Regions from separate parts of the Cyanobium sp. Copco_Reservoir_LC18 genome, predicted to be linked through region 1. Evidence: predicted binding sites of a transcription regulator. Region 1 holds the regulator's gene; each other region holds the start of a gene.

Region 1 (9,870 bases):
TGGAACGGCGTCGGCTGATTCCTCTCGCCCCCTGTCCATGAACATCTTCGGCATCGGTCTGCCCGAGATGGCGGTGATCGCCGCCATCGGGCTGCTGGTCTTCGGACCCAAGCGGCTGCCCGAGCTCGGCAAGACCCTGGGGCGCACCCTGCGCGGCTTCCAGTCGGCGTCGCAGGAATTCGAGAAGGAGTTCCGCACGGCGGTGGGCACTGAGCAGCCGACTGGGCAGCCGATCGACATCTCCGGCCCCCCAGCCGCGATCACGCCGGCCGCCGAAGCTCCTGCCGTCGAAACGCCTGTCGTCGCGGAGACGGCAGCGCCTGTGGCCCCGGTGGCTGAGGAGGCCGCCCCCTCCAGCGGTCCCTCCAGCTGAGGACGGCCTGCCGTTGGATCTGCAACTGCTGGTGGGCCTGGGCAATCCCGGCCCCCGCTACGCCGACACCCGCCACAACGTCGGCTTCATGGTGCTGGAGCGCCTGGCCCGAGCCGGTGGTGCCAGCTTCCGCAACCAGGGCCGCCTGCACGGTCTGCTGGCCGAGACCGGCCAGGGGGACCGGCGGCTGCGGCTGTTGATGCCCCAGACCTTCATGAACGACAGCGGCCGCTCGATCCGTGCCGCCCTCGACTGGTTCCGGCTCGAGCCCGCCCAGATGCTGGTGCTGGTGGACGACATGGACCTGCCCCTGGGGCGCCTGCGGGTGCGGGCGGCGGGCGGCGCCGGCGGCCACAACGGCCTGCGCAGCACCATCGCCCACCTGGGCAGCGAGTCCTTCGCGCGGCTGCGCATCGGCATCGGCGCGCCGGGCGAGACGCCCGAGGAGCGGCGGGCCCGCACGGTGTCCCATGTGCTGGGCAAGTTCTCCGCCGCCGACCGGCCGGTGCTGGAGACGGTGCTCCAGGAGGTGGAGGCGGGCATCGACCTGATCCGCCGGGTGGGGCTGGAGAAGGCGGCCAACCGTCTGAACAGTTTTCGTGCCGATCCGCCGCCATCCTGAGAGCATCGACAACGTCCCGTGAGCCGCCTTCCCGCCACCACCGCCCAGCTGCGGGTGCTGCGCCAGAGCTTCAGCCCCTGCCTGCTGGAGGGGGAGATCAGCGCCGGCGGCTTCCAGTGGCGCTTCCGCTGGGCCTTCGACCGGGGCGAGCTGCAGGTGGAGCCGTCCCTCGGGCGGGCCCTGATCCAGGACGCCCTGCTGCGCTTTCTGCTCAAGGCCGACTACCAGCTCGAACCGGGCGGCGACTACGTGTTCACGGTGCGGGCGTCGTTCTGATCAGCTCCCGCCCCAGCCGGCGCTCCAGCAGCAGCTGGGCCACCACGTCGTCCCAGTCGCGGGGGGGCTGGCGCAGGCCCAGGGGCAGCAGCCGCCGCCAGCCGCGGGCGGGGTACAGCTGCCAGTAACGGCGCCGGGCCGCCAGGGTGGTGCCGCGCTCATCCACCAGCTCCACCGGCAGCAGGGGCTCCAGGCGCCGCCGCCAGGGGCCGCTGCCGGTGCCGTCGCCGATCACCACGGCGGCGAGGGCCTGCCGGCGGTGCCACTGCTCCAGTCGCTCCCAGGCCACCTCCGGGGGCAGCACCAGCGCCTCGCGGATCTCGCGGCGCCCGGGATCGGTGAGCACCAGGCCGCACTTGCTGCGGCCCGGATCGAGCCCCGCCAGGGGGCCGGGGGCCGCCAGCGGTCCCGCGCTCACGGCCGCACCGGCCGGGTGGCGGCGTCCTTGCGCAGCCAGCGCAGCTCCACGCTGATCGGGTCGGGGGTGTCGGCGTTCTGGAGGGCCACCGCCTCGAGGTTGGCGGTGACGCCGGCGGGGCGCTCGCTGAGGTCCCGGGCCAGGGCATTGAAGCCGGCGGCATCGAACTGGAGCCCGTTGACCAGGGTGCCCTGGCGCTGGGCCTTGGCGAAGGCGGCGGCCAGCAGCAGGTTGAGGCGGCTGCGCACGGCGTCGATCTCGCGCACGTCGGGTTCGAGGGCGGTGCGGGAGAGCACCTCCCCCTGCTCCACCACCTGGCGGTTGGGGCGCAGGTCGGGGAAGGCCAGCACCTGGGCCTCGCCCCGCAGCACGTTGGCGGCCGAGCGGATGCTGACCACCCAGACGCCGGGGGTGGCGAGCAGGGATTCCAGCCGGACGATGTCGCTGCGGGGCACCAGCAGAATCTGGCGGTTGGGGGGCTGGCCGGGGAGCAGCAGCTGGAAGGCGGCCCGGTTGGCCTCCTGCAGCAGGGCATCGATCACCTGCCTGGCCTGGTCGGGGCGCTGCAGCTGCACCTTGGCGGTGGCCAGGGGCTGGCCACTGGCGATCACCACATCGCCGCGGCGCAGGGCGATGACGTTGGTCTCCAGGTCCTTGAGTTCCTTTTCGCCGGCGGCGATGCGACGGCGCACATTGGCCAGCTCGGCCTCGGTGCGGCGGATCTCGGCGTCGCGGCCCCGCACCTCCCGGCTGAGCCGGGCCCGCTCCGCCTCCAGCCGGGCGCGCTCGGCCTGCAGGGGCTGCAGCTCGCGCCGCAGGGTGTCGACGCGGCGCTCGGCGGCCAGCAGCTGGTCACGGGCACGGCGCTGGCTGGCCAGGGCCTGGTCGCGGCGGCGTTCGGCGGTGATCAGGTCGAGGCGGCTGCGCTCCAGTTCGCCCCGGGTGCGGGTCAGTTCCCCCTCATTGCGCTTCAGGGCGGCGCGGCTGTCCCGCAGGCGGTCCTGGATCTGGTCGAGCTCGAACAGCCCCACCCGCAGGCGCTCGCTCACCAGCAGCATCAGCCCCAGCGAGACGGCACTGATCAGGCTGCCGGTGAGCACCGTGATCACCACGGCGGTCTTGCGGGGCCGCAGGTTGAACAGGCTGAGGCGCGCCTTGCCGACGCGGCTGCCCAGTCGGTCGCCGAGGGTGGAGAGCACTCCGCCGAGCACCAGGAGCGCGAGGATCAGCAGCCAACCCGACACCTTCCGAGCCCCGGTTCCGCGATGCACCAAGTATCCCTGGCGGGCGTCAGCTGAACCGCTTGGCCAGGGCGATGGGGTCGAAGACGGTGATCTTCTTGCGGTCGATCTGGACCAGGCCGTCGTTGCGCAGGTCGCCCAGCAGGCGGGTGATGGTGACGCGGGTGGAGCCGATCGCCTCGGCGATGGCCTGGTGGGAGAGGCGCAGGTCGATGGTGATGCCCTCGGTGCCGGGGACGCCGAAGTCGCGGCAGAGGACGAGCAGGAAGCTCACCAGCCGGGAGGACATGTCCCGGTGGGTGAGGGTCTCGATCATGGTCTCGGTCTGGAGGATGCGGGAGGAGAGGCCCTGGAGCAGCAGCAGGCCGACGCTGGCGTCCTGCTCGATGGCGCGCCGCACCGAGGTGGCCGGGGCGGTGACCATCTCGACCCGGGTGAAGGCGATGGCGTGGTAGAAGCGGTCGGAGCGCTGGCCGGTGAGCAGGGACAGGACGCCGAAGAGGCTGTTCTCGCGCAGCAGGGCCACGGTGATCTCCTCGCCCGACTCGTAGACGCGCGAAAGGCGCACGGCGCCGCGCCGCAGCAGGTAGACCCGCTCGGCCGGGTCGCCGGGGAAGAAGATCGTCTTGCCGCGCTCGATGGTCTCGACGCTGCTGCCGGCCAGGCCGCGGATGACGTCCAGCAGGGTGGTGGCCGTGGCGCCGGGGGCGCCCATGGGGGTCACGGAGCCGGGGGATCCGCTGGATGGACTGCTGGGGTAGCGGCTGAAGCCACGCGTAGCGCCGACCATCAAGGCGTGGCGAATGGTGATGAACCTATGGATCGGTCTGGCCGATCCATGTAGCCAATGACACTCTTTAGCCGGTCGTGGTGCCTGGCGCCACAGCCAGGGCCCGGCGCTGGGCCTCCTGCAGGTCCCGCAGGCCCGGTTCGGCCAGATCCAGCAGGGCGTCGAGGCGGGAGCGGGGGAAGGGGGCGCCCTCGGCGGTGCCCTGGATCTCCAGCAGCCGCCCCTGCTCGTCCATCACCACGTTGAGGTCCACCTCGGCGCGGGAATCCTCGGAGTAATCGAGATCCAGCAGGGCCACACCGTCCACGAGCCCCACCGACACGGCCGACACCTGCTGGCGCAGGGGCGAGGCGGCCAGCACCCCCTGCTGCTGCAGGCGTTCCAGGGCGGCGGCCAGGGCGATCCAGGCGCCGGTGATCGAGGCGGTGCGGGTGCCGGCGTCGGCCTGGAGCACGTCGCAGTCGACCAGCAGGGTGCGCTCGCCGAGGGCCTCCAGATCGAGGGCGGCCCGCAGGCTGCGGCCGATGAGGCGCTGGATCTCCTGGGTGCGGCCGGAGAGCTTCATCAGCTCGCGGCCCTGGCGGCTTGGGGTGGAGGCCGGCAGCAGGCGGTATTCGGCGCTGAGCCAGCCGCTGCCGGAACCCCGCCGCCAGCGGGGCACCTCGGGGTCGAGGCAGACGCTGCAGAGCACCCGGGTGCGGCCGGCGGCGAACAGCACCGAGCTGAGGGCGAAGCCCATCGGATCCCAGTCGACGGCCACCGGGCGCAGGGCGTCGGCGGCGCGGCCGTCGTTGCGGGGGGCGTCGGCAGGAGTGGTCACGCGGGCCATCGGCGAAGCCGATCGAGCGTAGGCGGCGCCGGTGGTACGTCTGTTCCCAGCCACTACCGATGGTGTGCCGGGCTGTTCAGGCCCGCTACATTCGGGAGGTGAGGGGTCGGGACGCTGCGTCCGGTCGCTTGCGTCAACGCTTCTGTGGGTTGTCCATGACCGCCAGCCTCATCGACCCCGGCCACCCCCGGCGCACGGCGGCTCCGGCGCGGACCGAGCCGCTGGCCCTGGTGCCACCGCTGCGGCTGGTGAGCCAGCCCGAGGGGCTGCTGCAGATCCACACGGCGCCGTTCCGGGGCAGCTTCGCGGCGGTGTTCAGCCAGGCCCTGCGCAGTGCCGGGCTGGGCAGCCGGGTGCTGGTGAGCCAGTTCCTCAAGGGGGGCGTGGAGCAGGGGCCGGCGGGCAGCCTGCGGCTGTGCGGCCGGCTGGAGTGGCTGCGGCCGGGCACGCCCCACTGCCTCGACGGGCCGCCGGGTTCGCAGGGGCCCGAGGGGGCCACGGCCGAGGAGGCGCTGGAGGCGGTGGCCGAGGTGTGGGAGGTGAGCCGGGAGCGGCTGCTGAAGGGCGATCTGGATCTGCTGGTGCTGGATGAGCTGGGGCTGGCGATCGCCCTGGGCTACCTGGGCGCCGAGGCGGTGATCGAGGCGCTCGAGCAGCGGCCAGCCCATCTGGATGTCATCCTGACGGGCCCCTCGATGCCGGCCAGCCTGATGGCGATGGCCGATCAGGTCACCCAGTTGCGCCGCGGCGGCTGACGCCATGCTCAAGAACGACCACTGGATCAACGAACAGGCTGCGGCCGGAATGCTGGAGCCGTTCCAGCCGACGCTGGTGCGCCACCTGGATCCGGAGGGCCGAACCGGGCCGGTGCTGAGCTTTGGATGCTCGTCCTATGGGTACGACCTGCGGCTGTCGCCGAAGGAGTTCCTGATCTTCCGCCACGTGCCCGGCACGGTGATGAACCCGAAGCGGTTCAACCCGGCGAACCTGGAGCCGGCGCCGATGCACAGCGACGAGGACGGCGATTACTTCATCCTGCCGGCCCATTCCTACGGGCTGGGGGTGGCGCTGGAGAAGATGCGGGTGCCCTCGAACATCACCGTGATCTGCCTGGGCAAGAGCACCTACGCGCGGCTGGGCATCATCGTCAACACCACCCCCGCCGAAGCCGGCTGGGAGGGCCACCTGACGCTGGAATTCAGCAATTCCTCCGGCGCCGACTGCCGCATCTACGCCAGCGAGGGCATCTGCCAGCTGCTGTTTTTCGAGGGCGACCCCTGCGCCACCACCTACAACGACCGCCAGGGCAAGTACCAGCACCAGCCCGAGCGGGTGACGCTGGCGAAGGTTTGAGGGGGGTTTGGAAGGATGGAGCAGTTGGCAGGGGGATGGGACTTCTGTAGCCAAATGGACAGTTGGTTATCGGGTCCGTCTAAGTCGCTTGTCCCGGTCGGCGCCACAGCGCTCAGAGACTGCTGTGGAAGAGCTCTGGGGGAATGGCCTGCGCTGCAGCTTCGGCTTATGCGGCTGGGAGTCTGCCTCATGGGTGGTTATCGGAACCGTCCAATAAACAGTTATGCTTGATTCACCACAACCCATCTCAACGATGACGCCACAATGGGACACGGTTTATGAAGGCCACCTCGGAGATCGGCCCTTAAAAGTGCTGAGCTATTCCGAGGGAGGGCTGAAAGTTATCACATCACAGCCATGCGATGAACCAGGGTCCGTTGAAGTTGATAGCGGTTCAACCCTGATTTTTCCGCCTACTGAGGCAGGCCGAGAGATCCATGTTGAGGGGGAAACACCTCAAGAGCTAGAAGCCAATCTCTTTCAAGATGGATACTTCACCGAAGAAGAAGCAAAGCAAATAATGTCAATGACTAATTTATCCAATATGTAGGTCAAAGCATAGCACTCCCTTCAATATTCTTTAGATATGCCAAACTTTTTTATTCTGCCAAACGATGCAATCATCGACTTAGACCATGTCATCGCGATTGTTCAGGAACCTCTGTTCAATGATATTTCTCAGGTATGCTTCCATATGGCATCAGGTTCAGTTGTTGCATATAAGACTTCAACAAGTGATAATGCTGCAAAGGTAAAGTGGTAAGCCTATCGCCAAATGAGACTGGGAGACACGCATAATGGTGAGATTAGTCAAATAGCATCAGAAGATTAGATTGCCAGGACCACGCTTACAATTGCGCAGAAGACATTTATTCTTGCATTTCTTTGTAACTCCAGCGTGCGACATCTAGCCGTTGGCTACCCCTTGTCATTGGGACATGGAAGGCATAACAATGCCATACACCTGAGCCACCTCCACAACGGCTTTTTCTAAATCACATGCTCTTTGTGGTCAGGTGATGGCAAGCGTTCGAGGTACGATGAAAAACGTGGGTGAACTGGAACCTTGACTGAGGGAGAAGCTCCGAGAGGAGTGGTCTTTTTGCAGGAAGCGTTAGCTGAACGAATGGGCAGGCCTGCTGTCATCAGAGGTGTAAAGGGTAACTCATCACAATGGTATATTTCTGACCCAAGCTTTTCGGTCCTTCAGCGTGGTGCCGGCAGCAATCCAAGGGGATACAGATCAGGCATCTTTGTCGATCGCGATGAGATCAGTTTTCACAACGTGCATTCAAGAACTCCCGCGCTGCTGCTGCGCAAGAATCTTATACAGCAGCCCGAAGCGCTATTGAACGCCTCCGAAAGAACACTTCACTTAAGGAGGTATCATTATCTGCACTTTTCATCCCGCATCATGTGCCGAAGAAGTGGCTCGAAGAAGTGGGCTGACACGGTAAGGGTTATTGAGTCTGCATCATGGAATGAATTCAAAAAGGAGATATCGACTGATCCATGTGCTCTCGTTCGTGACATGTTCCCTGATCTGCCAAGTGCAGGGAAGGTGGGATCTGGCACACCCGTGAGGGGAAGTGACTTCTACCTTCTCCTTGCCGACTACAGAAAGATTGAATATGCAAAAAGCGATGAAGTCTGTGCAAATAGGTCTTCACAAGTTATAGATGCAGCCTGGCACTTATTTGCTTGCCTGTATCCTTGGGACTCGCCAAGAGCTCGCGATGCATCATTACGGCGTGCAATGCTCTCAAAGCCAGGCTTGCTTGACTGTGAATTTAGAAAGATAGTAAATTCTGACCACTCTGAGTGCGATGGCACTGAGGTACAGGCTGCGCACATAGTTCCCCACGCTCGAGGCGGTAGTGACCGATACTGGAATGGAATGTGGCTATGTTCCAAGCATCACCGAATGACAGAGGGACGTGTAGCGGGAAGTCGATCCCGGTCTAATCCAGTGGAGCTAGATGTCCGGCTGATTATCCCGGCAGGCGACCTCTAACGCCGCCATTCACCTGATCCGCCTTCATATTGGTGCTGATAGCCTGGAATAGTGTAATGTCACGCTGTTTGCGGCCAGGTGATGGCCAGCGTTAGGCATGCGCTATGCCTGTTCATTAGAATGAGCAAACTAAGCCATAAGCACTCATGTCGGACAAGCCGACGATTTTCTTTAGTCACTCCACGAGGGATCAGGCCCCGCTTCAGATACTGCGAGATCTATTTCTCTCCAAGACAGGCGGCAGCATTGATGTCTTTATGTCTAGCGATGGACAAAGCATTCCGTTTGGAAGGAACTGGGTACATGAAGTAGAGAGTGGTCTTAAGCGCGCAAAACTTATGTTCGTGTTTCTTACTCCAAACTCAGTCAGGTCTAGCTGGCTATACTTTGAGGCGGGCCATGCTTATAGCAAAGGAATTCGCGTGGTCCCGGTTGCGTTGCTCGGAATTGATCTGTCTGCAGTTTCAGCCCCTCTGAGCTTGCTTCAAGGATTTAACATTCATTCCGGAAGCAGCCTGGGAAATATAATCGCAGCTGCTAACCAGGAGTTTGGCCACAGCCACAATGAAACTTTTTCTCAAGATGAGCTATCCAGGATAGTATCTGCGGGAAGTTCACATTATCAAGGCGGACTCGGGCCCTATGCAGAGGAAGTAGATGAGATAACAAGCAGCTTTATGGAGAGCAGCCTCATAAAGAGCAACATCGCAGAGTCGCTTGCTGATGCTGCTTTGCAGCTTGAGAAAGCCTCAGTTGAATTTGCGATTAATGGGTCATCACTGGAAATGATGGGGATCGTATTAACGGGAATTACTGATGATAGCAATCCCGGCTTTAGCAGAATCCAGCTTAGTATTGATCCGGCCTCAGCCTTGGAAGGATTTGAAGCTCTTAAGCTTGTAAAGCATGCCGTGACAAAAGAGCATGACGAGTTGAACTATATTCAATTAGCATTTGCTGATGGCATCTCCAAGGTCGAAGGATTCCACAGGATATCTGGGAGGCTAACTGGCGCGGATGTAAGAATCGCTGGTTCGGCCGAATGCACTTATCGCAGCATCACCTTCTCTCTTGATCGGCAGCATATCCTAGGAAGCAAAGGAGTTTATCTTGGAAATCCGATCTTAAGAATTAGAGCTGGCAGCGAAGGAGCTGATCTTTATCGGGATCTAGGCGGCTTACTGGATCTTCTCTTTGAGCGACGTGTTCTCTGGAGATCTAATTGATGAGTATCTCAGGAGGACATTGGCGAAGCCTAACATCAAGATCCAGCGGACGGAGCCAAGGATGCTTAATCAATCCCTATCTCACTTCCGCCGCTGATCTTGGCGTTATCTGTTCAGAAGAACCGACCTGGTCATCGGTGAGCTGACGGGGAAGTCCAACGATGCCGACAGTCCACAGGAGCGGTCCGTATCGGTTCTTCTTCTACTGCCATGAGTCCAACGAGCCGCCACAAGTTCATGTGGATCGAGATCAGGACTTTTGCATGGTATGGCTCATGCCAGTTGCACTGTCTTCAAGTCTTGGATACAAATCCTGGGAGCTACGTGAGATTGAGTGGCTTGCCAGCTAGATCAGAGCTATTTTCTTGAAGGCATGGGAGGAGTTTCATGGCTAACTTTGTTGAGCGGGTCATAAAGGTTACCTGCGCTGAGGACCGTCTGATCGTCGACCTCGCAGACGGACGCTCTATGTCAATCGCCCCATGCCTTGTCTCAAAGCTCTTGCCATTCTGTCAGTCTGGTCGTCTATCTATGCGCTATACCTTTATCGCTGCTGACTATGGGTTGGACGACACAAGCCTCAACATCTGTCGAGGTTGAGATCGCAACGTTAACGGGCACACTCCATGGCACACAGATGATTCCAGAGTCTGATGTGCCACGGCCAGCGGTGCTGATCATTGCGGGTTCAGGCCCGACCGATCGCAATGGAGACAGTTCTCTCGCTG
Region 2 (9,870 bases), on a different contig from region 1:
CGCCCGGCTGGCACCGGTGCGGTCCCCCCCGTGGATCAGCTGTTCCCCTTTCCCCTCGACGGCTTCCAGCTCGAGGCGATCGACGCCCTGAACCAGGGCCACTCGGTGGTGGTGAGCGCCCCCACCGGCTCCGGCAAGACCCTGGTGGGCGAGTACGCCATCCACCGGGCCCTGGCCCATGGCCAGAAGGTCTTCTACACCACGCCCCTCAAGGCCCTCTCCAACCAGAAGCTCCGCGATTTCCGCCACCAGTTCGGCGACGAGAAGGTGGGCCTGCTCACTGGCGACCTCAGCCTGAACAGGGAGGCCCAGGTGGTGGTGATGACCACCGAGATCTTCCGCAACATGCTCTACGCGGAGATCGACCACGCCGACGACGACCCCCTGGCCGACGTCGAGGCGGTGGTACTCGACGAGTGCCACTACATGAACGACACCCAGCGGGGCACCGTCTGGGAGGAGTCGATCATCCACTGCCCCTCCCGGGTGCAGCTGGTGGCCCTCTCGGCCACGGTGGCCAATGCCGGCCAGCTCACCGACTGGATCGAGCGGGTGCATGGCCCCACCCGCCTGATCCACAGCGACTTCCGCCCCGTCCCGCTGGCCTTCAGCTTCTGCAGCGCCAAGGGTCTGCACCCGCTGCTCAACGACGAGGGCACCGGCCTGCACCCCAACTGCAAGGTCTGGCGCCCTCCGAAGTCCACCCGCCGCAAGGGACCGAAGGAACCGCGGCCGCCCCAGCCGGAGGCGCCGCCGATCGGCTTCGTGGTGGCCCAGATGGCGGAGCGGGAGATGCTGCCGGCCATTTACTTCATCTTCAGCCGCCGCAACTGCGACCGCTCCGTGCGCGACCTGGCCAAGGTGTGCCTGGTGAATCCCGAGGAGCAGGCCCGCATCCGCCGGCGGCTGGACGCCTTCATGGCGGTGACGCCCGAGGCGGTGCGGGATGGCGGCCATGCCGATGCCCTGCTGCGGGGCATCGCCGCCCACCACGCCGGCGTGCTGCCGGCCTGGAAGGAGCTGATCGAGGAGCTGTTCCAGCAGGGGCTGATCAAGGTGGTGTTCGCCACCGAGACCCTGGCCGCCGGCATCAACATGCCCGCCCGCACCACGGTGATCTCGGCCCTCTCCAAGCGCACCGAGCGCGGCCACCGGCCCCTGATGGGCAGCGAGTTCCTGCAGATGGCGGGCCGTGCCGGCCGCCGCGGTCTCGACACCCAGGGCTACGTGGTGACGGTGCAGAGCCGTTTCGAGGGGGTGCGGGAGGCCGGGGCCCTGGCCACCAGCCCGGCCGATCCCCTGGTGAGCCAGTTCACCCCCAGCTACGGCATGGTGCTCAACCTGCTGCAGCGCTACGACCTGGCCAAGGCCCGGGAGCTGGTGGAGCGCAGCTTCGGCCGCTACCTGGCGGGGCTGGATCTGGCCGAGGACGAGGCCCGCATCGCCGAGCTGATGGCCCAGCTGGCCACGCTGGAATCCAGCGGCGGCGAGGTGCCCTGGGACGACTTCGAGGACTACGAGAAGGTCCGCGGCCGCCTGCGGGAGGAGCGGCGCCTGCACCGGATCCTGCAGCAGCAGGCCGAGGAGACCCTGGCCCACGAGCTCACCCTGGCGCTGCAGTTCGCCAGCGAGGGCACCCTGGTGAGCGTCAAGGCGCCGGCCCTGCGCAGCCGGGTCACCCCGGCGGTGATCGTGGCCAAGGTGCCGGGCTCCGGCCAGTTCCCGCTGCTGCTCTGCCTCACCGACGAGAACGTCTGGATCCTGCTGCCCTGCCACGCGGTGGTGACCCTGCACGCCGAGCTCAGCTGCCTGCAGGTGGATCAGCTGGAGCCGCCGGAACTGCACCACGCCAATGAGCTGCGCCACGGCGACAACGCCAGCGGCGGCCTGGCCCTGGCGGTGTCCTCGATGGCCCGCCGCCACGACATGCACACCCCCCGCTACGACCTGGCCGGGGAAGTGCGCCAGCAGGGTGAGCTGGTGCAGCAACTGGAGCAGGAGCTGGAGGCCCACCCGGCCCACCGCTGGGGCGACCGCAAGCACCTCAAGAAGCACCGCCGCCGCATGGAGGAGCTCCAGGAGGAGATCGGCGAGCGCCAGCGGCTGCTGCACCACCGCGCCAACCGCCACTGGGACACCTTCCTCTCCCTGATCGACATCCTGCGCTTCTTCGGCGCCCTCGATGGCGAGGAGGGGCTGGAGCCCACCGAGGTGGGCCGCACCGTGGCGGCCCTGCGCGGCGACAACGAGCTCTGGCTGGGGCTGGCCCTGATGAGCGGCCACCTTGATGCCCTCGATCCGGCCGAGCTGGCGGCGGTGCTGGAGGCCATCTCCACCGAGGTGAACCGGCCCGACCTCTGGTGCGGCTACCCGCCGCCACCGGCCTCCGAGGAGGCCCTCCACGACCTGCGCAGCCTGCGGCGCGAGCTGCAGCGCCAGCAGGAGCGGGCCTCGGTGGTGGTGCCGGTGTGGTGGGAGCCGGAACTCACCGGCCTGGTCCACGCCTGGGCCCGGGGCGCCAGCTGGAACGACGTGATCGCCAACACCTCCCTCGACGAGGGCGACGTGGTGCGGATCCTGCGCCGCACCGTCGATCTGCTGGCCCAGATTCCCTACTGCGAGGCGATCAGCGAGCAGCTGCGCCGCAACTCCCGCCTCGCCCTCAAGGCCATCAACCGCTTCCCGGTCTGCGAGATCGAGGACCTGCTGGCCACGGGCAACGGCAAGCTGGATCCGGCGACGGAGCGGCCGCCGGCTGGGTAGAGGGCGGCCATCGGGGCTGGCGGTGAAGGGGCTTTATTAGCAAATCTGCCAATACGGTGCCAGTATTGGCTTGTGCCCGGACGCTGCCAATACCCTCTCCATGGCACTTCCGAACCTCTGGAGGCTCTACAACCTCCGCTCCTCGCCCTTCTTCCAGGCCACCCTGCGCCAGGACTCGGAGGCCACACCGCTCAGCCTGTTCGTGGGGCGCCGGAACGAGCGGCAACAACTGCTCAACGCCATCGGCGGCTCCCGCAGTTCCCGTCAGGCGGTGGCGGGGAGGCCTGGCATCGGCAAGACCACCCTGGTGCAGGTCGTCAAGGCTGACGCCCTGGCCGCCGGCTACTGGACCTCAGCCGAGATCATCCCGATCACGGCCGATCTGACCAGTGAGGATCTGATCGGCCAACTGCTCGCCGGCGCCTTTGATGCCGTCCTCGCCTCCTGCACGCAGGCGAGCGGCCCCGCCGTGGAGGCTGCCCAGCAGTTGGTGCGCACCATCCGTCTGCGCGGTGGTGGCTTCACTGTGTCGGCCGCCGGTTTTGGGGCGGGCGGCACCAGCACCCAGGTGGTCTCCTCGCCCCCCGGGGCCCTGCTGCTGGATGGACCCAGGGTTCTGCGCGATCTGCTGGCCTTTGCGCTGGAGCAGGGCGCCTCCGGTGTGGTGCTGCACCTCAACAATCTCGAGAACCTCAGTGAGGCCGATGCAACCCGTGCGGCCGATCTGCTGCGCAGCATCCGCGACCAGGCCCTGTTGCTCGATGGCCTGCACTTGATCGTGGTGGGCACCACCGATGCCGTTCGCACCGTGGTGCAGAGCCACACCCAGGTGCGCTCGGTGTTCAGCGATCCCGTGGTGCTCGAACCCCTGGAGCCGAAGGAGGTTCACCAGTTGCTGGAGGCGCGCTACCGATCCCTGCGACTGGAACCGGGCCTGCCGGTGCAGGCGCCCGTGCAGGGGGAGGTGATCGATGCGTTGCATGAGCTGTTCCGAGGAGATCTGCGCGGACTGCTCAAGGCCCTGGAAGACGGCATCTCTGCCCTGCTGGGTCTGACCGGCGACGGTGAGGGGCCCCAGCCGATTGACCTGGCCGACCTCACCCTCGTGCTGAGCCGTCGCTACAGACTGGAACTGCTGGACCAGCTCGGCACCACCCTCTGGCAACGGTTGGAGGCCTGGGGCGAGCGGGACGTGCATGCGGTGCTGACCCAGGCCGACCTGGTGAGGCTCTGGGGGATCAAGCAGCCCTCGGTGTCCCAGACCTTGCAGCAACTGGTGCACTCGGGTGCCGCGGACGTGCTGCCACGCCGGGGAGGGGAACCGCTTCAGTACCTGCTGACCGGCGCGACGCGGCTGGCTCTCAACTGAAAGTGAGTGTATTGGCAAATCTGCCAATACACAGCCGGTATTGGCAGTTGGCAGTCGCCAGCCAATACCCCGCCTGCAGGCCACGCGCCTCAGATCCCCAGCCGCTCCCAGATCACGTCCAGATTCGCCCGGTGCAGGTCGGTGGCGAAGCAGGCCTCCAGCTGCTCGGGGCCCAGGTGGTCCGTCACCGCCGGATCGCCCGCCAGGTTGGCGCGGAAGTCGCCGCCCTCGGTGTTCCAGGCGGCGTGGGCATGGCGCTGCACGATCCGGTAGGCCTCCTCCCGGCTCAGCCCCGCCTCCACCAGCGCCAGCAGCACCCGCTGGCTGAACACGACGCCGCCATACACATTCATGTTGCGGGCCATGTTCTCGGGGTACACCCCCAGCCCTTCCACCACGGCGGTCATCTCCCGCAGCATGAAGTGCAGGGTCACCGAGCAGTCGGGCAGCATCATCCGCTCCACCGAGCTGTGGCTGATGTCGCGCTCGTGCCAGAGGGCCACGTTCTCCAGGGCCGCCACGGTGTAGCTGCGCAGCACCCGGGCCAGGCCGCTGATGCGTTCGCTGCGGATCGGGTTGCGCTTGTGGGGCATGGCCGAGCTGCCCTTCTGGCCCTTGGCGAAGTTCTCCTCCACCTCCAGCACGTCGGAGCGCTGCAGGTTGCGGATCTCAGTGCTGAAGCGCTCCAGGGAGGTGCCCACCAGGGCCAGGGTCTGGACGTACTCGGCATGGCGGTCGCGGCCGATCACCTGGGTGCTGGCGGTGTCGGGCTCCAGGCCCAGCAGCCGGCAGGTGATCGCCTCCACCTGCGGATCGGTGTTGGCGTAGGTGCCCATGGCGCCGCTGATCTGGCCCACGGCCACCACCCGCTCCAGCCGCTCCAGCCGCTCCCGGTTGCGCTCGGTTTCGGCCAGCCAGCCGGCCACCTTGAAGCCGAAGGTGATCGGCTCGCCGTGGATGGCGTGGGAACGGCCGATCATCACCGTGTCCTTGTGGGCCCGGGCCAGCCGGCGCAGGGCATCGGCGAGGCCATCGAGCTCGGTGCGCAGCAGGGCCACCGAGGCCTTCAGCTGCAGGGCCAGGCCGGTGTCCAGCACGTCGGAGCTGGTCATGCCCACGTGGATGTAGCGCCCCGCATCACCGACGTGCTCGTTGACGTTGGTGAGGAAGGCGATGACGTCGTGGCGCACCTCCGCCTCGATCTCCAGGATCCGCGGCACCTCGAAGGCCGCCTTCTCCCGGATCGTGGCCAGCGCCTCGGCGGGCACCCGGCCCAGCTCCACGTTGGCGGCGGTGGCGGCGATCTCCACCTCGAGCCAGCTCTGGAACTTCGCTTCCTCGCTCCAGATTCGGCCCATTTCGGGCAGGGTGTAACGCTCGATCAAGGGCCGGGCGGTGGCGAACGATCCCCCAACCTATCGAGCCGCCCTTACCGGCTCATGCGGCGGCGGTGAGGCGGCGGTAGGGCAGCTCCAGGTGCACCATCGACCCCCAGGCCTGCTGGCGCACCCAGCAGCGGGTGCCGCGGCGCCGGATCAGCTGGAAGGGGGGCAGATCCTCGGGATGGTCCCGCAGCCGCACGAAGCTTCCCGGATGGAGCAGTTCCACCACGTTGGATCCGGGGGCAGCCTTGGAACCAGGGGCGGCCATGGGAGGGAACCGGGGGAAGAAGGTTTCCATCCTGCGACTGTTCCGCGCTGAACCGTCCGCCCATCGGTTTTTGTTCGGTTTCGGTCGCTGTTCGGTGACAACATGCCGGTGGAGTGGCATGTCCCATGGCCGAACATCTGGATGGCCCGTAAGCAGCGGCTCGATCGCCGGCTGGTGGACCTGGGCCTGGTGGCCAGCCGCCAGCAGGCCCAGCAGCTGATCCGCGCCGGCCGGGTGCGCGGCGGCGGCGAGGTGCTCGACAAACCCGGCACCGAGGTGGCCGAGACCCTGACCCTGGAGGTGGAGCAGCCGCCCCGGTTTGTCTCCCGGGGGGGCGAGAAGCTGGAGGGGGCCCTGGCGGCCCTGCCGATCCAGGTGCAGGGCCGGGTGTGCCTCGACGGCGGCATCTCCACCGGCGGCTTCACCGACTGCCTGCTGCAGCACGGCGCCGTGCGGGTGTACGGCATCGATGTGGGCTACGGCCAGACGGCCTGGAGCCTGCGCTCCGATGAACGGGTGGTGCTGCGGGAGCGCACCAACCTGCGCCACCTCACCCCGGAGCTGCTCTACGGCGAGGGCGACCCCTGGCCCGACCTGGCGGTGGCCGATGTGTCGTTCATTTCCCTCACCCGGGTGCTGCTGGCCCTGCGGACCTTGCTGCAGCCGGCGGGCGAGGCGGTGCTGCTGGTCAAGCCCCAGTTCGAGGTGGGCCGCCAGCGGGTGGGCAAGGGGGGCGTGGTGCGGGACCCGGCGGCCCATGCCGATGCCATCGCCGGCGTGATCGCCGCTGCGAAGGAGCTGGACTGGCACCCGGCGGGGCTGGTGGCCTCGCCCCTCACCGGACCGGCGGGCAACCACGAATACCTGCTCTGGCTGGTGCCGCCCGCCGCCAGTCCCGCCGCCGCGGAGGGGGCGGACTGGCCCGGCAGAATCGCAGCATTGGTGAACGACACCCTGGCCAGGGACAGCCCAACGAAGCAGTCCCCGGCCGGGTCCTGAGGGGACCGCGGCCAGGGTCAGGGGATCAGGAGCGGGGAGCGTTCAGATGGCGCCGCTGTCGAGGTCGCCGGTGCGGATCCGGATCACCGAATCCACGGTGCTGATGAAGATCTTGCCGTCACCGATCTCGCCGGTGCGGGCCGCGTCCTGCACCGCCTGGACCACCGTGGCCACCCGGTCGTCGTCGACGACGATCTCGAGCTTGAGTTTCTGCAGGAATTCCACCGTGAATTCGGACCCGCGATAGCGCTCCACCTGCCCCTTCTGACGGCCGAATCCGCGCACCTCGCTCACGGTCATGCCGACGATGCCCGCATTGACAAGGGCGATCTTCACGTCCTCGAGCTTGAAGGGGCGGATGATGGCCTCGATTTTCTTCATGGCTGTGCTGCGGTCAGGAAGGCGACGGTTGGAGTCTCTCAGAGTCCCCGCCTGAAGGGGGGACGGCTCCATTACCGCCGAGCCTTGCCGGGGTCGTCGTAACGGTTGCTACGCCCGCTCCGGGCCGCTGACGGGAGGGCCGGGCCGCGATGGGCCGCCGTTCGGGGCTCCGCCTCCTCCGCCAGCTCCTGTACGGTCAAAAACCCCTTCCCGCTCCTCCCGACCATGGCTTCCGGTGTCGCCGACCAACCCCAGGGCAACGCGCCGCCGGCCCCGCCCCAGACCGTGACCCCCCTGTATGGCGAACGGGCCATCGCCGAGGCCCAGCTGATCTGTTTCCCCAACCCCCGGGAGGGCCGGCCCTACGAGGTGTCCATTGAACTGCCGGAGTTCACCTGCACCTGCCCCTTCTCCGGCTACCCCGATTTCGCCGTCCTGCGGCTGCTGTACCAGCCCGGCCCCCGGGTGCTGGAGCTCAAGGCCCTCAAGCTCTACGTCAACAGCTACCGCCACCGCTCCATCTCCCACGAGGAGGCCGCCAACCGGATCCTCGACGACCTGGTGGCCGCCTGCGACCCCCTCTGGATGCAGCTGGAGGCCGATTTCAACCCCCGCGGCAACGTCCACACCGTCGTGCGGGTCAGCCACGGCGAGCGCCGGCCCTGCTGAGTCAGGGCTGCTGAGTCAGGCCTGGGCTTCCAGCCGCTGCAGGAGCGCCGGCAGCTCGGCGGCGAAGGCGGTGAGGTTGCGGTTGCACAGGCCCGCCACGTGCAGCCGGCCCCCGGGCCCATCGGCGATGGCCCAGAGCTGGCGGGTGGCCACCAGGCTCAGGGCACCCCCCGCCAGGGCGATGGCGAAGCCCGTGTACACGAGGGGCACGCCGGGGTCCCGTTTGAACAGGATGCCGCTGGCGGGCAGCACGCTCGCCACCCGGATCGGCAGCCCCTTCACCTCCTGGGCCTCGCCGCCGGGCACCAGCTGGGCCAGGGCCACACCATCGGGGCCGAACACCTGCACCGGCCCCTGTTCGCTGGTGAGGCTCAGCAGCACCGGTTCGCTGCCATCGGGGCGGGTGGGCAGCACCAGCCCCCAGAGCTGGTCGCCCAGCTGGGGGAAGGTCTGCAGCGGCAGCTCCAGCACCGGGCTGCGGCCCAGCTGCAGGCTGATCGTCGCCAGGGACCAGTCGGCCTGGTAGAGCGTCATCCCCCGGTAGCGCAGGGGGTGGTTGACGCTGATGGCGGCTTCGGTGGTGGGGGCCCCATCGCCGGGGCTGATCAGCCGCAGGTTGGAGGAGAACTGCTCCGGCCGGCCGGCGGGATCCCGCTGGATGCGGAAGTCGTCGAGGGCCAGGGTCACCTGGGTGCTGCCGCGGCTGTCCAGCAGCTCCAGCTCCCGGCCCGGGGCCAGGAAGCGCTCCAGCCGCTGGCCCCCCAGGGCGCCCCAGGCGGCCCCCACCATCAGCACCACCATGCCGGCATGGACCAGCAGGGGACCCACCCGGCCGAGCACCCCCCGGCGGGCCGCCAGGCGGTCGTCCTGGCGGTGGATCTGCCAGCCGGCGCCGCGCAGATCGGCCTCCAGCCGCTCGAGGCCGGCGACGGGATGGTTGGTGACGAGGGTTTCGGCCACGCTCAGCTTGCTGAGCTGGCGCGGGCTGCGGTAGTCGATCCAGCGCAGCGAGGCCTGCAGGGCGGGCCACTGGCGGCGCCAGCTGCAGAGGATCAGCGACAGGCCCAGCCAGGCCAGCAGGGCCAGGAACCAGCCACTGGAATACACATGATCCAGTTGTAGGCGCAGCACCCCGTCGCCGTCCAGCACCCCCAGCCAGGGGGCGGGGTCGTAGAGCTGGTGGTAGAAGCTGGCCTCCTCCTTCTGGGGGACGGCCGTGCCGATGCCGCTGGCGATGGCGATGACCAGCAGCAGGCCGATCGCCAGGCGCAGGTCGGAGATCCAGGCGGCCAGGCGCTGCAGGGGGCGCCAGGGCGAGGCTGCCGTGCCGCTCATGGCAGCACCGACAGCAGGGTGAGGCCGCCGCTGGCCAGCAGCACCACGCCGCTGATCGGCGGCACCCACTGCCCCAGGCGGCGCAGCTGCAGCAGCCCCGGCAGGGAGGCGGCCACCGTGCCGGCCAGCAGCAGGGGCATCACCTGGCCGGCGCCGAAGCAGGCGAGCAGCACCAGGCCCACCAGGGGCTGGCCGGTCTGGGCCATCCAGGCCAGCAGCACGGCCAGCACCGGGGTGGTGCAGGGGGTGGCCGCCAGGCCGAAGGCCAGGCCGGCCGCCAGCGGCGCCAGCGGCGCCGGCACCCGCCTTCGCCAGCGTTCGGGGTCGGGCCCGGCCGGCAACGGCAGCCGCAGCACACCCAGCAGGTTGAGGCCCATCACCACGGCCACGACGGCCACCAGCAGCGGCAGCTGGCCGGGGATGCGGCCGTAGAGGCGGCCCATCAGGCCGCTGGCCAGGCCGAGCAGCACCAGGGCCGCCACGATGCCGGCCGCGAAGCTGACGCTGCGCTGCCAGGGGGCACGGCCCTGGCCCTCAGTGCCGAAGCCGGCCAGGTAGGCCAGGGTGACGGGCAGCAGCGAGAGGGAGCAGGGGCCGAGGCTGGTGAGCAGGCCGCCGCTGAACACCACCGCCAGGGTCAGGGGGCCGGGGTGGGCCAGGGAGCCCTGGAGCAGCAGTTCGCTGCTGCGGGCCCAGTCGGCGAA
Region 3 (9,870 bases), on a different contig from region 1:
GCCCACCCCGACTGGCGCCTCAGCCTGCAGAGCCACAAGTGGCTGGGGGTGCGCTGAGGCCTCTGGACGGGCTGCGGCGCTGCGGCCTCAGAGGGCCTGGGCCGGCTGCTGCACCTTCTCCGCCTTCCAGAGCCGCCAGCGCAGCTGCAGGTCCTTCGGGGTGTACACCACGATCGGCCGGCTGGCGTCGTAGGGCACCACGAAGGGCTTGCTCCCCATCGGCACGAACACCTTGCGGGTCGCCTGGCCTGGGGGGCAGGCCATCAGGGTCGACACCATCGGCCCCACATCACTCACCGTGTACACGCTGACGCCCAGGCCCTTCACCTTGCTGGCACGGAAGCGGCCGCGGAAGGCCCGCTGGTTGCAGTCGGCCTCCACCTCCCGGCCGGCGATCAGCTGCACCCGCCAGTCGCTCGGGTGGGGGGACAGGCGCGGATCGGCGGTGGGCGGCAGCACGCCGGGCAGCTGGATCACCCAGCGGGTCTGGGCGGCGGTGGGCTTGGGGTAAGGCGTCAGGTCCAGCCGGGGGATGGCCCGGGCGGGCGCCACCGTGAGCGCCAGCAGGGACGGCAGGCTGACGATGACGCTGGCGGTGGCCGCGGCCGCCTTGGCGCGGCGCAGGGCATGGGCCATGGGGAACCTCGGAAGGGACCGGAATCCGGCGCCCCCACCATGGCATCCTCCATCGCGTCCGGTCGCTCCGCCCCCGGCGCCGCTTCCACAATGGGGGGGCCGTCGCGCCCGCTCGCCCCATCACCCGCTCCCCCGCCACGCCCTCCCCACCCCCGCCGCTCGCCATCGCCCTGCTCTCCGGCGGCCTGGATTCGGCCACCGCCGCGGCCCTGGCGATCGAGGCGGGTCACCGGGTGATCGGCCTCTCCTTCGACTATGGCCAGCGCCACCGGCGCGAGCTGGCCGCCGCCGCGGCGGTGGCCGAAGCCCTGGCCCTCGAGGAGCACCACGTGATCGCCGTGAACCTGGCGGCCTGGGGGGGCTCGGCCCTGACCGATCCGGCCATTCCCGTGCCGGACGGCGGCGTGGTGGAGGGGGTGATTCCCAGCACCTACGTCCCCGGACGCAACACGGTGTTCATCGCCCTGGGGCTGAGCCTGGCCGAAGCCCGCGGTGCCACCAGCCTCGTGCTCGGGGTCAACGCGGTGGATTACTCCGGCTATCCCGACTGCCGCCCCGACTATCTCGCCGCCTTCCAGAACCTGGCCGACCTGGCCACCAAGGCGGGGCGCCAGGGCCATGGAGCACGCCTCTGGGCCCCCCTGGTGGCCTGGGACAAGGCCACCATCGTGCGCGAGGCCCTGCGGTTGGGGGTGCCGGTCGCGGTCACCTGGAGCTGTTACAGCGGCGAGGATCTCCCCTGCGGCGTCTGCGACAGCTGCCGCATCCGCGATGCCGCCCTGGTGGCCGCCGGCCGGGCCGACCTGACCAGCGCCGCCGTGCGTGCCGGAGCCGACCGTTGAGGAGCGATCCGCTTCCCTGGCTGGAGCCCCGGGCCCTGGCGAGAGTCCTGGCGGAGCGCTTCGGCCGGGACGGGCTGGTGCTGCTCGACGGTGACGGCAGCCCCCTCGGCTGCCGCGGCGTGCTCGGGGTGGATCCGGTGGCGAGCGTCACCTGCCGGGGGCTGCCGGGCAGTCCGGGGGCGTCCGATCCCTTTGACGTCTTCGCCGATCTGGAGGGCCAGGGGGGACCCTGGCTGGGCTGGCTCGGCTACGAGGCCGGGGCCTGGGTGGAGCCGGCCGGGCACTGGCAGGCCTCCGACATGGCCACCCTCTGGGCGGCCCGCCACGATCCCCTGATCCACTTCGACCGGGGGGAGGGCCGGCTGTGGCTGGAGGGCCGGGACCCGGCCCGGTTCGCGGCCATGGCGGGGTTGCTGGCGGATCCCGCCACGGCGGCGGCGGTGGCCGGGGCCGGCGAGCGCCCGGCCGAGGGGCCCGGCATCAACCGCGGCGCCTGGCACTGGCACACCGATCCGGACACCTATGCCGCCCAGGTGGGGATCCTGCGGGAGTGGATCGCCGCCGGCGACCTCTTCCAGGCCAACCTCACCGCCTGCTGCGAGAGCCTGCGGGAGGAGCCGCCCGATCCGCTGGCGCTGTTCCTCCGGCTGGTGGGCCACGGCCCGGCCCCCTTCGCTGGCCTGGCCGTCGCCGGTGGGGAGGCGGTGATCTCGGCCTCGCCGGAGCGCTTCCTGCGCCTGCACCCCGACGGCCGGGTGGAGACGCGCCCGATCAAGGGCACCCGGCCCCGCCACGCCGATCCCGACGCCGATGCCGCCCGCGCCGCCGAGCTGATCTGCGACCCCAAGGACCGGGCCGAGAACGTGATGATCGTCGACCTGCTGCGCAACGACCTGGGCCGGGTCTGCGTCCCCGGCTCGGTGCATGTCCCCCAGCTGCTGGGGCTGGAGAGCTACGCCCACGTGCACCACCTCACCTCGGTGGTGATGGGACAGCTCGTCGCCGGCCGCGGCCTGGTCGACCTGCTGCGGGCCTGCTGGCCGGGGGGCTCGATCACCGGCGCCCCCAAGGTGCGGGCCTGCCGGCGTCTCAGCCAGCTGGAGCCGGTGCCGCGGGGGCCCTACTGCGGCTCCCTGTTTCACCTGGGGGCCGATGGCGGCTTCGACAGCAGCATCCTGATCCGCACCCTGCTGCAGAAGGATCGGCGCCTGCGGCTGCATGCCGGCGGCGGCATCGTGGCCGACTCCGACCCGGCCGGGGAGGCCCGGGAGATGGGCTGGAAGATCGAGCCGCTGCTGGAGGCCCTGGCATGAGCGGCGGCCCAGCTCCGGCCGGCAGGGCCATCGCCTGGATCGACGGGCCGACACCGGAGGGCACCTGGGGCGATCCGGACCGGCTCTGCCTGCCCCTGAGCGACCGGGGCCTGCTGCTGGCCGATGGCCTGTTCGAGACGCTGCTGGTCGAGGGGGGGGAGCCCCGGCTGCTGGCGGAGCACCTGGAGCGCTGGCGCGGCTCGGCCGCCTGCCTTGGCATGGCGCCACCCCCCGGCGCCGACCGGGTGCGGCCGCTGCTGGCCGAGGCCATGGCCCGCAGTGGCCTGACCGGCAGCGGGGCCCTGCGGCTCAACTGGAGCCGGGGCAGCGGCGCCGGCCGGGGCCTGGCGCTGCCGGGGCCGGACGAACCCCAGGGCCGCCCCCGCTTCTGGCTGCAGCTGAGCCCCTGGAGGCCCGCCTCCACGCCGGTGGCGGTGGTCGTCAGTGGGGTGGAGCGGCGCAACGCCGCCAGCCTCATCAGCCGCTGCAAGACCTTCGCCTACGCCGGCGCCATCCAGGCCCTGCGGGAGGCCCGGGCCGCCGGGGCCGATGACGCCCTGCTGCTCGGCAGCGGCGGCGACCTGTGCTGCGGCACCAGCGCCAACCTGCTGGTGCGGCGCGGGGGTGCGTGGGTCACCCCGCCCCTGGAGAGCGGCTGCCTGCCGGGGGTGATGCGGGGCCGCGGCCTGGCCCTGGGGCTGGTGCGGGAGGAGCGGCTGTCCGTGGCGGACCTGCTGGAGAGCGAGGCGGCCCTGCTGGTCAACAGCCTGGGCGGTCGCCCGATCCGGCGCTGCGGGGCCATCGATCTGCCCGTGCCCGCCGGGGCCTTGGACCTCTGGAGACGGCTGCTGCTGTCGTCATAGGTTGGCCCCAGAATCGATCCATCACGTTGTTCGACGCTGTGGGGGGCCTGGGGTCCCGGAAGCACCTGGCAGGACTGCTGGCCGGCTTGCTCGCGGGCACGGGACTCGCCCTGGCCGGTTGCGGCGCCACCCCGAAGGAGGTGGCCGTTCAGGACGCCAAGCCGGGCGACCTGCTGGTGCAGGTGGACGGCAGCCGGGTGGAGCTGGTGCGGCCTTTCCAGCCCGGCATTGCCAACGGGCTGCACAAGGGTGTGGTGAAGGTCACCTCAGATGGCGGCGATGCCAAGGGCCAGCTGTACGAAACAACGGCGATCTGCAGCGTCAAGGGAGAGCCGGGCTGGCAATCGTATGACAATATCTATGGAGATCCGATCAGCGATCTCAACGCCAAGAGAACATTTCCGGTCAAGGATCGCTGGCAGTTCCTGTTCCATTTCGATGGCCGCACCGAGCAGGTCGGCAAGCTGGATCCCAGCGTCTGGGTGGCGCGATTGAAGGATAATCTCTGCCGCAAAGGGGATTTCGACGACACCTGAGCACTTGGCGGCCGGTGGGCCGGGATGTGCTGCCCTGGAGTTGAGAATGATTCCTGATTCCATTCATTGAAGGGGGCATTGGCGGCCAGTTTCTTGTAGCAATCGACACTTTCGAGCCGCAGGCCATCCTTTTGGATGGATGGGAAATTGCGCCTCGGCTCCTCGATGCCCAAAACACTCTTCTCCGTTGATCTCACCAAGCCGATGGATCAACAGGACATGCCGGGGCACAACCGCTGGCATCCGGAAATCCCTGCTGTGGCCTCGGTGAATCCCGGCGACGTGTTCCGGATCGAATGCAAGGACTGGACCGACGGTCAGATCAAGAACAATGACGACCCCAAGGACATCGAGGATGTGAATCTCGAGGTCGTTCACGTGCTCAGCGGCCCGATCTGGGTCAACGGTGCCCAGCCCGGCGACATCCTGGTGGTCGACATTCTCGATGTCGGTGCCCTGCAGGGGGATGAGTGGGGCTTCACGGGCATCTTCGCCAAGGAGAATGGCGGCGGTTTCCTCACCGATCACTCCCCCAAGGCCGCCAAGGCCATCTGGGATCTCGAAGGCATCTACACCTCCTCCCGCCACATTCCCGGCGTTCGTTTCGCCGGCATCACCCACCCGGGCCTGATCGGCTGCGCCCCCTCCCACGAGCTGCTCAACGAGTGGAACCGTCGTGAAACGGAGCTGGTGAAGACCGCCCCCGACCGCCGCACCTACGGCGCCGGCCTCTCAGGCAGCGAGCCGGTGCTGGCAGCCCTGCCCAACCCCAACAGCGCCATCCTCGGCACCCTCCCCGGCAGCGAGTTCGAGCGGGTGGCCAACGAGGCGGCCCGCACGGTGCCCCCCCGCGAGCACGGTGGCAACTGCGACATCAAGAACCTCACCAAGGGCACCCGGATCTATTTCCCGGTCTACGTCGAAGGGGCCAAGCTGTCGATGGGCGACATCCACTTTTCCCAGGGGGATGGGGAGATCTCCTTCTGCGGCGCCATCGAGATGTCCGGCTATCTCGACCTCCACGTCGAGATCATCAAGGGCGGCATGGCGAAGTACGGCATGGTCAACCCCATGTTCAAGACCAGCCCCGTGGAGCCCCACTACACCGACTACCTGGTGTTCGAAGGCATCTCCGTGGATGAGTTCGAGGGCAAGCAGTACTACATGGACGTCCACATCGCCTACCGGCGTGCCTGCCTCAACGCCATCGAGTACCTCAAGAAGTTCGGCTACACCGGTGAGCAGGCCTACCTGCTGCTGAGCTGTGCGCCGGTGGAAGGCAGGATCAGTGGCATCGTCGACATCCCCAACGCCTGCTGCACCCTGGCCATCCCCACGGGGATCTTCGACAAGGACATCCTTCCCTGCTGATCAGCAGGCTGGTGGGAGGGGCCTGGACACCAGGCCCCTTTTTCTTGTCTGCCACTGTTCCTGTCTGTAACTGTTCGGGCCTGCCTGCGTTCTGGGCGGCCCTTTCCCTTTCCCCTGTCGTTCCCCTGGTCTGGCGATGCCTGTCTACGAATACAGCTGCAGCAACGGCTGCGACAACTATGAGGTCTGGCGCAGCATCGATGAGCGCCACAAGGAAACCAACTGCCCGAGCTGCAGCGCCGAAGGCCTCAGGGTGTTCACACCGGTCATGTCCCTCAGCGGCCCCTTCCGACTGAAGCAGGAGCAATCCGAACCGCGTCTGGTTCGCAAGGAAACCAGGGAAGCCACCGGCAAGCCCCGGCTCAAGGAGAGCGGCACCCGTCCCTGGATGCTCAACCGCGGCTGCTGAGCGCGACACCAAAGCAAAAGTCCCGGGTCGGGCCACCACTGGTGGCCTCGGCCCGGGACGTCCTGTGGCTCCACAGTCCTCAGACCGTGAGGAACTCCTTGATCACGTCGTCGGAGAGCTGGTCGGTCTGGCCGCTGGAGACGATGCCGCCGCGCTGCATGGCGTAATAGAAGTCGGACTGGCGCACGAAGTGCAGGTGCTGCTCCACCAGCAGCACGCTGATGCCGGTCTCCTTCATGATCCGCTGCACCGCATTTTCGATGTCGAGGATGATGGAGGGCTGGATGCCCTCGGTGGGTTCATCGAGGAGCAGCAGCTTGGGCTTGCCCAGCAGGGCACGGGCGATGGCGAGCTGCTGCTGCTGGCCGCCGCTGAGATCACCGCCCTTGCGCTTGAGAAACTTCTCGAGGATCGGGAAGAGATCAAAGATCAGCGGATCGATGTGGCGGTTCTTTTCCAGGCCGCCGGGGAGGGCCTCCATGCCCAGCAGCAGGTTCTCCTTGACGGTCACCTGGGGAATGATGTCCCGGCCCTGGGACACGTAGCCGATGCCGGACCGGGCCCGTTTGTAGGGGGGCTGGTTGGTGAGCTGGCCGTCCTGATAGGTGATCGTCCCGGATCGCTGCTGCAGCAGTCCGATGACGGTCTTGAGGAAGGTGGTCTTGCCGACGCCGTTGCGGCCGATCAGGCAGACCATCTTGCCTTCGTGGATGGTCAGATCCACGTTGCGGAGAATGTGGCTCTCCCCGTAATACACATTGAGGTCGGAGACCTGGAGCAGGGGCTGGGCGCTGGTGGTGGACATGGGCTCGCGGTGGGTGATGGTCGGGAAACGATCAGTGTTCGGGCGGCCCCAGGTAGACCTCGATCACCCGCGGATCGGCTTTGACCTTCTCCAGCGGTCCCTCGGTCAGCACCTGTCCCTGGTGCAGCACGGTGACGTCGAAGCCCAGGTCGCGGATGAACTCCATGTCGTGCTCGATCACCACCACGGTGTGGTCGCCGGCGAGGGACTTGATCAGCTCGGCCGTGCGCAGGGTTTCCTCATCGGTGAGGCCGGCCACCGGTTCGTCCAGCAGGAGAACCTCCGGGGCCTGGGCCACCAGGGAGGCAATGGCGAGCCATTGCTTCTGGCCGTGGGACAGGGAGCCGGCCTTGACGGTGGCGAAGGGCGTCAGGCCCACGTAGTTCATGATCCGGTGCACCTCGTCCTTGGAGGACTGGGGCAGGCCGGAACCGAGCAGGCTGAAGGCGTTCTTGACCGGTGAGGCGGAGAGCTCCAGGTTGCGGAGCACGGTGAGGTTCTCGAACACCCGCGGCGTCTGGAATTTGCGACCGATGCCGCTGCGCGAGATCTGCTGCTCGGAGACGCCAAGCAGCGACTTGCCCTTGAAACTCACCGTGCCTTTGGTGGGACGCACCTTGCCTGTGATGACATCCAGGAAGGTGGTCTTGCCGGCTCCGTTGGGGCCGATGATGGACTTCAGCTCACCCTTGTAGAGCTTCAGGCTGAGGTCGGTGAGGGCATAGAAGCCATCGAAACTCACGCTGACGTCATTGAGCTCGAGTAGAGGTTCTGACATGGACTTCGGAAGGGTGCGGAATCAAAGGAGCGGTCACGGCAGATGGGCCAGGAAGCGTTTTCCTGGGGGACTAATCCACAGGAACGGCCTCCTTGTCGATCTGGGGGTAGGTCTTGGCCTTCTGGGCGATGCCGAAGGCAGCCAGGAAAGTGCGGAAGCCACCCTTGGTGATCCAGCCGTAGATGCCATCGGGCATCAGCACCACCACGAAGATGAACAGGGCCCCCTGCACGAACAGCCAGGCCTCCGGCAGGGCCTCACTCACCAGGCTGCGCAGGTAGTTCACCAGGGTGGCACCGATGATCGGACCCACCAGGGTGCCCCTGCCGCCCACGGCGACCCAGATCACCATCTCGATCGAGAAGGAGATCGACATGTACTGGGGCGAGACGATGCCGGACTGGACGGTGTAGAGGGCTCCGGAGATGCCGCAGAGGGCTCCAGCCACCAGGAAGACAATGGTCTTGAAGGGGACGGGGTTGAAACCGGCGAAGCGCAGGCGGCTCTCGTCGTCACGGATGGCGATCAGGGCATCCCCGAAGCGACCGCTGGTGAAGTAGCGGCAGACCAGAAAGGCCAGGGGCAGCAGCACCACCGTGAGGCGGTAGAACCAGACCTGCATGTCGGGGGAGCCCACCAGCTGGCCGAAGAGTTCGCTGGTGCTGGTCTTGAGGCCGTTGGTGCCGTCAAAGAGTTTCTGCTGGCCGTTGAAGAAGTGAAAGAAGACCATCAGAGCCGCCTGGGTGATGATCGAGAAGTACACCCCCTTGATGCGGTTCCGGAAGATCAGCCAGCCCACCAGGCCCGCCACCACCGCCGGAATCACCCAGAGGGCGATCAGCGTGAACACCGGCGACCAGAAAGGCTGCCAGAAGAATGGCAACTGGTCGACACCGTAGTTCTCAAAGAATTTGGGAATCCCGTTGCCACCCGCCAGGCTCTTGGTGTTGAGCATCAGGTACATGGCCGCCGCATAGCCCCCAAGGGCAAAGAAGATGCCCTGGCCCAGACTCAACAGACCGGTGTATCCCCAGATCAGATCGATGGCCAGGGCCGTGATCGCCAGTGAGAAGTAGCGGCCGAAGAGGTTGAGACGGAAATCATCCAGCGCTGCCGGCAGGATGAACAGGGCGATCGCCAGCAGAATCCAGGGGACGAGTCGTTGGAAGATTTTCACAGGTAGGGCCTCCTGGTGGGGAGATGGAACGGGAAGCTGCAGAGGGGGGGACGGACCGGGTCAGGCATCGACCGAGCGACCCTTCTGGGGGAACATGCCGTTGGGGCGGAACTGCAGGAAGACGATGATGAAGATGAACACCAGCACCAGCGACATGCTGGTGGTGGCGAAGAACTCAATCACCCCTTTCGCCGCCAGCGGCATGTCAGGGAAAATCGTCAGCAGGGTGCCCGAGCCGATCACCGACTGGATGATGCCCAGCAGCAGGGAGGCCAGCACGGTGCCCAGCAGATTGCCGACGCCCCCGAGGACGATCACCATGAAGCAGGAGACGATGTAGGCGGCCCCGAGGTTGGGACCCACCGAGCCAAGCAGGGTGATGGCGCAGCCGGCCACCCCCGCCAGGCCGGAGCCGATGCCGAAGGTGATGCTGTCGACGCGGTCAGTGGGAATACCCAGGCAGTTGCTCATCTGACGGTTCTGGGTGACCGAACGGATGCGGAGGCCCCAGACGCTCTTGTTGAGGAACCAGTAGGTGGCCAGCAGCAACAGGGCGGACAGCAGAATGATGAAGATGCGGAGGCCCGGCAGTTCAATCGTGCCGATCATTCCCCAGCTTCCCTGCAGCCATTTCGGGGCGGTGACATCAATATTCCGCGGGCCGAACCAGGGCTTGGCGAGCGGGCGGACCTGGTCGAAGAGGTTGACGGCCACCAGGCCGATGCCGATGGCGATCGCCCAGCCCAGTCCATTGAGATAGGTGAAGAAGGGCTTGGCGGAGAACTTGGCGGCCAGCAACTTCGAGATAATGAAACCAACGCCGACACCTACGAGGATGCCCAGCATCATGGCCGTCGACACGCTTCGGATCAGCTGGATCAGAATCAGGCTGACCCCCCATGTGGCCAGGAGCGTTTCAAGCGGGCGGCCATAGAGCTGCCGGATCAATGTTCTCTCCAGCAGCACTCCAATCAGTGCTGTCACAATGAAGGACAACACCAGTGAGACCGGAAAATACAATTCGAAGATCACACCACCCATGGGCTTGAAAGCCGATTGCACCACGTAGGTGACATAGGCCCCGAGCATCATGAATTCGCCATGGGCGAGGTTGATGACACCCATCAATCCGAAGACGAT

Evidence for each region. Region 1 encodes NtcA, which controls nitrogen genes in cyanobacteria. Its sites were predicted from a motif close to GTANCNNNNGNTAC; they were not measured.
Region 2: a site for NtcA is predicted at 7,261-7,274, ahead of L107_RS14435 (P-II family nitrogen regulator). Genes of this name have one in related genera too.
Region 3: a site for NtcA is predicted at 4,286-4,299, ahead of fmdA (formamidase). Genes of this name have one in related genera too.

What each region holds. Positions count from the first base shown of each region.
Region 1 is NZ_ASAC01000010.1:123,514-133,383, reverse strand. It holds gene psbH (photosystem II reaction center phosphoprotein PsbH) at 1-18, shown strand, start outside; gene L107_RS04735 (TatA/E family twin arginine-targeting protein translocase) at 38-373, shown strand; gene pth (aminoacyl-tRNA hydrolase) at 387-995, shown strand; gene L107_RS04725 (DUF3146 family protein) at 1,014-1,271, shown strand; gene L107_RS04720 (resolvase) at 1,249-1,689, opposite strand; gene L107_RS04715 (DUF3084 domain-containing protein) at 1,686-2,933, opposite strand; gene ntcA (global nitrogen regulator NtcA) at 2,980-3,645, opposite strand; gene rph (ribonuclease PH) at 3,788-4,540, opposite strand; gene L107_RS04700 (cob(I)yrinic acid a,c-diamide adenosyltransferase) at 4,705-5,304, shown strand; gene dcd (dCTP deaminase) at 5,309-5,902, shown strand; gene L107_RS04690 (hypothetical protein) at 6,213-6,452, shown strand; gene L107_RS17025 (HNH endonuclease signature motif containing protein) at 7,029-7,916, shown strand; gene L107_RS04685 (toll/interleukin-1 receptor domain-containing protein) at 8,063-9,142, shown strand; gene L107_RS04680 (DUF4160 domain-containing protein) at 9,304-9,492, shown strand; gene L107_RS04675 (alpha/beta hydrolase) at 9,813-9,870, shown strand, end outside.
Region 2 is NZ_ASAC01000026.1:26,639-36,508, reverse strand. It holds gene L107_RS14460 (RNA helicase) at 1-2,763, shown strand, start outside; gene L107_RS14455 (ATP-binding protein) at 2,864-4,132, shown strand; gene purB (adenylosuccinate lyase) at 4,222-5,517, opposite strand; gene L107_RS14445 (hypothetical protein) at 5,570-5,782, opposite strand; gene L107_RS14440 (TlyA family RNA methyltransferase) at 5,924-6,781, shown strand; gene L107_RS14435 (P-II family nitrogen regulator) at 6,824-7,162, opposite strand; gene queF (preQ(1) synthase) at 7,388-7,831, shown strand; gene L107_RS14425 (cytochrome c biogenesis protein ResB) at 7,847-9,166, opposite strand; gene L107_RS14420 (cytochrome c biogenesis CcdA family protein) at 9,163-9,870, opposite strand, start outside.
Region 3 is NZ_ASAC01000004.1:215,085-224,954, reverse strand. It holds gene L107_RS02345 (7-carboxy-7-deazaguanine synthase QueE) at 1-57, shown strand, start outside; gene L107_RS02340 (ecotin family protein) at 88-636, opposite strand; gene queC (7-cyano-7-deazaguanine synthase QueC) at 756-1,478, shown strand; gene L107_RS02330 (anthranilate synthase component I family protein) at 1,475-2,791, shown strand; gene L107_RS02325 (aminotransferase class IV) at 2,788-3,654, shown strand; gene L107_RS02320 (hypothetical protein) at 3,741-4,190, shown strand; gene fmdA (formamidase) at 4,356-5,561, shown strand; gene L107_RS02310 (FmdB family zinc ribbon protein) at 5,698-5,970, shown strand; gene urtE (urea ABC transporter ATP-binding subunit UrtE) at 6,050-6,775, opposite strand; gene urtD (urea ABC transporter ATP-binding protein UrtD) at 6,807-7,553, opposite strand; gene urtC (urea ABC transporter permease subunit UrtC) at 7,624-8,730, opposite strand; gene L107_RS02290 (urea ABC transporter permease subunit UrtB) at 8,791-9,870, opposite strand, start outside.